DNA from 3 places in the Geoalkalibacter subterraneus genome. Region 3 is predicted to be linked to each of the others. Evidence: predicted binding sites of a transcription regulator. Region 3 holds the regulator's gene; each other region holds the start of a gene.
What was found. Region 3 encodes HrcA, which represses chaperone genes, less so after heat shock. Its sites were predicted from a motif close to TGTTAGCACTCNNNNNNNNNGAGTGCTAACA; they were not measured.
Positions count from the first base shown of each region.

Region 1: the regulator HrcA is predicted to act here: its motif matches at 885-915, upstream of nrfH (cytochrome c nitrite reductase small subunit).
Region 2: the regulator HrcA is predicted to act here: its motif matches at 1,203-1,233, upstream of rpoH (RNA polymerase sigma factor RpoH).

Region 1 is NZ_CP010311.1:2,448,667-2,450,931, forward strand. Features, by position in the region: gene GSUB_RS11370 (ATP-binding protein) at 1-805, opposite strand, end outside; gene nrfH (cytochrome c nitrite reductase small subunit) at 1,081-1,608, shown strand; gene nrfA (ammonia-forming cytochrome c nitrite reductase) at 1,633-2,265, shown strand, end outside.
Region 2 is NZ_CP010311.1:883,888-886,152, reverse strand. Features, by position in the region: gene GSUB_RS04025 (tellurite resistance TerB family protein) at 1-284, opposite strand, end outside; gene GSUB_RS04020 (DUF190 domain-containing protein) at 285-626, opposite strand; gene crcB (fluoride efflux transporter CrcB) at 642-1,013, opposite strand; gene rpoH (RNA polymerase sigma factor RpoH) at 1,262-2,134, shown strand; gene GSUB_RS04005 (outer membrane protein assembly factor BamD) at 2,211-2,265, shown strand, end outside.
Region 3 is NZ_CP010311.1:83,386-85,650, reverse strand. Features, by position in the region: gene grpE (nucleotide exchange factor GrpE) at 1-361, opposite strand, end outside; gene hrcA (heat-inducible transcriptional repressor HrcA) at 375-1,412, opposite strand; gene hemW (radical SAM family heme chaperone HemW) at 1,567-2,265, opposite strand, start outside.

The sequences.
Region 1 (2,265 bases), 1.1 Mb from region 3:
GACGGGAAAGGGTGCCAATCTCGTCGTTTTCGTCCTCCATCGCAGAAAACCTGGTCGACAAACTTCCCTGCGGATAGCGGTCCATCGCCCCGGCCAGAAGTTTCAGGCGCCTGGCGACCAAAAGATCAAACAGAACATATATGGTCAAGGAGACAATCAGAATGGTCGCTACGGCGATGTTGAGAAGCATGCGGTTATTGGTTCTGATCTCGGCGAAAGCAGGGCCCATGGGAATCGTGACGTTCATTCCGCCGCGTATGTCGCCGACCTCGTAGCCCTGGCCGGAGTGACAGCTCAGGCACTGCTGCTCGACCTCCAGAGGGGCCATGTAGCGCAGTCGGTAAGAACCGGCGATTTTTTCAATGGCGACGGTTTCGGGTGTCCCCTGGGAGAAATTTTCCAGGGCGCGCCGCTCAAAATCATCCGGTGCATTGAGGGGATTGATCGGCTGCAGGCTGGTCACATTGAACTGTCCCATCCCTTCCCGGGCGGCATAAACGGAAAGCTCCCGGGTCACCATGGCCGGATTGCGTTTGACCAGCCAGTTGCCTCGCTCGTCGCGGATGGCCCCCTCCTTGAGAAAAGGGTTATTCTCAACCCCGGGCTGTTTTACAAAGAAGAGCCCGTTGTGATCAGCAACCCATTGACGCGTCAGGCGAATCTGATGAAACAGCATCTTGGCCTGGCGCGTCGCCTGCTCAACCACAAGGTCTTCCTGAAAACTCGAGGTTCGGTAAAAAGTCACCCCGTACGAGCAAAAGGTGACCAATCCCACCATCAGAACAAATTTGGTTTTCAGCTGCATGATTCTCATCCGCCTTTCCAGCGCTAAATCCCTACACGTTACCGGAAAGTAACACATGTTCCGCACAGACGCTACCCGGAGGTAACACACCCATACACTCAATCCTCACAACATACTGTTTTAAAACACTTTTTAAGGTGGCACACCCGTTGCTACCATTATTTAGTGAAGCATGATTGAAGCCGAAAAATGTGCTGGTAAACTGAACGTAATATTTTCGGCAGGCAAATAAGGTTGATTGTGAACCGTTAACCTTCTCTACTCAAAGGCGGCTTATGCGAAACGACAACTTCATGAAGTACGTGGCCATCTGCAGCGTGGTGGCGGTAATCGGGTTGTTCGTCTATGTGGTGTATGAATCGAAGGCGCTTTCCTACCTCTCAAGCGACCCCAAGGTTTGTATCAACTGCCACACCATGAACACCCATTACGCGACCTGGCAGCACAGTTCCCATCGTGAGAGGGCAACCTGTGTGGACTGCCATCTTCCGCGCGATTCATTCGTAAGCAAAATGATCGCCAAATCCAAGGATGGATTCAACCACTCCCTCGCCATGACGCTGGGCAATTACGGCTACAACCTGCGCGTCACCCAGGACGCCGCCCAGCGTATCCAGACCAACTGCATTTCCTGTCATGAGGAGATCGTTTCCCAGATGCAGGAAAATGCGGAAAACTATCAAATCGTTCAGGACAACGTCCCCATGGGGCGCCAGTGCTGGGATTGCCATCGCGGCCTGCCTCACGGCCTGACCAGAAATCTGACCACCACGCAAAACAATCTTGGCGTCAAAGAACTCTAAAAAATCGAACCAGGAGAATCATCGATGAAAAAATCATGGATCATCACAATCGTCTCGTTGGTCATCATGGTCCCTCTGCTGCTGCTGTTGGTTTCCATCAAGGAGAACAAGGCTGAACAGCAGGCTATCAATGCAGTTCCCGACATTAAAAAACTCGACCCGCGCAGTTCAGAGTGGGGCAAATACTTCCCCCGCCAGTATGATTCATACATCCAGACCCGCAAAAGCGACGAGATCAAAGATATCCTCAAAGATGATCCCAACCTGGTCGTGCTCTGGGCCGGCTATGGTTTCTCCAAGGACTACAACGCGCCGCGCGGTCACTTCTACGCCCTGGAAGACAATATCAATACACTGCGCACCGGCGCCCCGGTGGATGAAAAGACCGGACCCATGCCGACCGCCTGCTGGACCTGCAAATCCCCCGATGTCCCGCGCCTGATTGACGAAATCGGCGAGCACGACTACTTTACCGGCGCCTGGGCCCGATTTGGCGGCGAAATCGTCAACTCTATTGGCTGCGCCGATTGTCACAACAACGAAACCATGCAGCTCAACGTGACGCGTGACTATCTCAAGCGTGCCCTTGACGCTGAAGGCAGCCTGAAGTTCAGCGACGCAACCCACCAGGACTTGCGCAGCCTCGTCTGCGCCCAG
Region 2 (2,265 bases), 800 kb from region 3:
TGATCGTTGATCTCCCTGGCAAACTGATAAAGATCAAGGCTTTCCTGCCGCCGTTGTTCCGCATAGAGACGAAGATCCTTGAGTGCGCGGGCGTCGAGGTCGAATTTTTCACCCAGAATCCGGTCGACAAGAATGGACTCCAGTTCGTGAAAACCATCATCCGTATGGGCCATTTCAAGCAGCAGCACCGCTGTCGCCACCCAGGTTCTGTCCGGCCCCTCGCTGGGAGTTTCTTCCGCCTCGCTCGACTGGAAACCAAAAATTTTCTTCAATGAATCAATCATTTATTTCTTCTCCTCAGGCCGATAGCGGATGACACGGGCTTTCTCGAGGGTGATCATACCGCCGGAGACCATCTCATCGAGGCGGTCCAGCACATTTTCAATCATCTCCGCAGATTCAACGACTTCGATCACGACCGGCAGATCTGAAGACAGGCGCAACAATCGATCGCTGTGCACCACGCTGCCGGCGCCGAATCCCATGACCCCCTTGAGGACAGTCGCACCGGCAAACCCTTCGCTTTTCAGCATCTCCACAATGGCCTCGTAAAGCGGTTTTCTCTGCCAGCGGTCGCTTTCACCAACAAAAATTCGCATCAGGGTCTGCTCGCCCTCAAGCTTCATGCGCACACCTCCGGGTTAAAACTGGCGGGCAACATAGATGCCCAGCCCTGCAAGCACAACGCAAGCGATGACATTGAGCAGAACAGTGGCTCCCGCCTGCCATAAACTGCCCTCTTCGATCAGCCGCCAGGTTTCATAGGAAAAAGTCGAAAAAGTGGTAAAGCCCCCCATGAATCCGACGGCCAATCCAGTACGCACATCAACGGAAAAGATCGTGGTGCGCAGCCCCGCTTCCATCAGCATGCCGAGCAGAAACGATCCGAGCATATTGACCATCAGGGTTCCATAGGGAAGGCTGCGTCCGAAAAGCGCGTACCCCCAGCCAGAAACCCAGTAGCGCGCCAGACAGCCGGCCGCGCCGAACAATCCAATATAGAAAACTTTCATAGCCCTGATCGCAAGGGATAAATACGGTTGATGAAAACACGCTGGAGCGAATGAAAAGGTCGGCGCACTTGTTAAGGTGCCGCATCATTATGGCCGGACGGCCACAGGCTGTCAACGTGTCTGAATATCACGCGGCACCCCGGGTTTTTCCTTTCGCCGCTTGCATTTGGGGACAATTCTTGTTATAAAATTTAGCACTCACTTTGCACGAGTGCTAACAAAACCTTTTCACCGGGAGGCTCACGCCCATGAATCTGGCCACCCTGCCCGTTCCGCAGGACGGGCTTGAACACTACATGCAGCAGATCACCCGCTTCGACATTCTGTCACGGGAAGAAGAATACGATCTGGCACGCCGTTATTACAAGCGCGGCGAAATCGACGCCGCCCACCGACTGATATGCGCCAACCTGCGCTTTGTCGTTAAAATTGCCTACGAATACCGCGGTTACGGCCTCAAACTGCTCGACCTGATCCAGGAGGGCAACATCGGCCTGATGATGGCGGTCAAAAAATTCAATCCTGAACGGGGAATCAGGCTGATCTCCTATGCCGTCTGGTGGATCAGGGCCTATATTCACAATTTCATAATTCGCAGCTGGTCCCTGGTTAAAATCGGCACAACCCAGGCACAGAAGAAACTTTTCTTCAAACTGAGCCGCACCCGTGCCAAAATCGCCCACCTGCAGGGTGATGATGATCCCGCCCGCATCGCCAAGGAACTTGAGGTCGAAGAGGACGAGGTCGAGTCGATGGCCCTGCGGATGAGTGCCCGCGATGCCTCCCTGGATCTCGAACTCAGCGAGGGGGAGGATTACAGTCTTCTCGACACGCTGGCCGACGAACGCGACAACCAGGAGCAGCTGCTGGCGCAGCAGGAAGAATCCCGGGCGCGAAAGCTTCAGGTTCGAAGCGCACTGGCGGTACTGAACGAACGTGAGCGCCGCATTATCAGCGAGCGTATCCTTGCGGAAGATCCACGCACTCTCCAGGACCTTGCGGCCGATTACGGCATCAGCCGTGAACGGGTGCGCCAGGTGGAACAGAACGCCATGAACAAGATGCGTCGCGCCCTGGAACAAACCGGGCATTCAAGCCCACAGACATGCGCTGCCAATTGACAAAATTACGAACTTGACTTACCTTCACCCTGCGCCTTCAATTTATTCCCCGATTCACGGCAAAGGTATGCGGTTCATGTTGAAACGATTTTTCCTGCTCACGTTTATTCTCGCCCTCTCGGCCTGCGCTC
Region 3 (2,265 bases):
CCAGCAAGCCTTCACCGCTGGAACTTTCCTGGCGAGCGTGCTCGACGGCGCGCTCGAGGTTATCGACAACCGGCAGGATCTCCCGCAGGATACGCTCATTGGCGAACTTGGAAAGCTCCTCTTTCTCTCGCTGGGCACGCTTGCGAAAATTTTCAAGATCAGCGGCAATGCGCAGATACTGGTCGTAGTTACGCTGGGCTTCCTCGCGCGCCTGCTCCAGTTCGAGCTCCCCTGCGCCGGCATTCTGCGTGCTCTCGCTCTCGGCACCCCCGGGCGTTTCCTCGACCGGTTCGGCCTCGGGAATCACGGCATCAGGCTGCCGCGCCTCACTCTGTTGACTGTCTTTTTTCTTCTTGGACACGATAAAAAATCTCCTATTCGTTCTCTGATTCCAGCAGCTGGCTGACCAGCTGGGCCGTATAGTCGACGACCGGAATGACCTGTGAATAGGCCATGCGGGTCGGGCCGATCACGCCAAGGGTGCCGATGGTGCCGTCACCGCTGTGATAGGACGCCGTAATCAGGCTGCACCCCTCGATTTCACGATACGAGGTTTCGCTTCCGATGAAGATCTGTACCCCCTGGCTTTTTTGGCACTTGTCGAGAAACTCGACCAGGGTGCTTTTCTGCTCAAAAGCCTGAAAGAGCCGCTTCATCCGTTCCAGGTCGCTGAATTCCGGCTGCTCGAGCATGCGGCTGACCCCTTCAATGAAGACTTCACGGCTCTCGTCAGCGAGAGCTGCTTCGAACAGCCCCATGAAGCGGGCAAACAGCTTGTCGTAAAGGGCTTTTTCCTGCGTCATCTCCTGCAGCAGACGCTGCTTGATCTCGCCGATAGGCAAGCCGGCGAAACGTTGGTTGAGATAGTTGTTGAGACCTTCAAGATCTTGCGGGGAAAGATCTTCCTTGGTTTCAATGATCTTGTTCTGCACCAGGCCGCTTTCGCTGACGAAAATCACCAGGATGCGCCCGTGGGACAGGCGCACGAACTCAATATGCCGGAACACGGACGCAGTAAACTGCGGCGCCATGACGATGCCGGTGTAATGACTGATGTTGCTCAGCACCCGGCCTGCTTCACGCAGCAGTTCGTCCGCGCGCAGACCACGGCGCTGGTAGTAGCGGCGGATACGCTCTTTCTGCTGTGCGGTCAGGGCGCGCACCTGCAGCAGGGAGTCGAGGTAAAAACGGTACCCTTTCTCCGTCGGGATTCGGCCGGAGGAGGTGTGGGGCGCGACAAGGTACCCCATCTCTTCCAGGTCGGACATGACGTTGCGCACCGTTGCCGGAGACAGAGCAATGCCGTGCCGGCGGGTAATGGCACGTGACCCTACCGGCTCCGCCGAAGCGATATGATCCTCGATGATCGCCTCAAGTATCTTGCGGCTTCTTTCATTGAGCGCTTCGGTCATGATAAAAATCCCCCAAAAACCTGAAGCCGGAGATCTCCCGGCCTCTGACAAACAGGTTAGCACTCATTTGCCTCGAGTGCTAACCGAGAACAACATAACAACCACCCCCTGCTTTGTCAAGGCGGCGAAAATGGAAAAAATTAGAGAAAATTTCCTACAAAAATAAGGAGATGAGATGGTCGTAGAGCAGCCAGCCCTGCAAGGTGAAGTGCAGCCGATCTCCGTCCTGCCGCAGATAGGAGCCGCAACGCTGAACCGCCTCGGGAAAGAGTGCTTCAATGCTGTCCCCGAAACGCTCCTGAAACAACCGGACATCCACCCCTTCAGCGGTACGCAGCCCAAGATAGAGCGTTTCAACCATGGCACCTCGCCGGTCGAAAGTTTCGATCCGCTCTGCCGGATCGCTTCCCTGCCGCAGACGGGAGCGGTAGAGGTCCAGGTCGCCGGGCACCGACCAGCGCTCGCCCCATTCCACGGCGTAGAAAGAATGAGCTCCGGGGCCGATGCCAAGGTAGCTCCTACGCTGCCAGTAACGCAGGTTGTGACGGCACTGGCGCCCCGGACGAGCGTAATTGGAGATCTCGTAATGGGAAAATCCCCTGGCGGTGAGCCGCGCGTGGAGCAGCTCAAAAGCTGCAGCATAGTCGTTTTCATCGGGGAGTGGCAGATGCCCCCGGGAGAATTGCCGGTGGAAGGGGGTTCCCTCCTCCACGGTCAGGCCATAGCAGGAGAGGTGGTCGGGTTCAAGCTCAAGAAAGGCCGTTATATCAGCTTCAAGCGCAGCCAGTGTAGACCCCGGCAGGGCGAACATCAGATCGAGCCCCAGGTTGTCAAAGCCCGCCCGGCGCGCCAG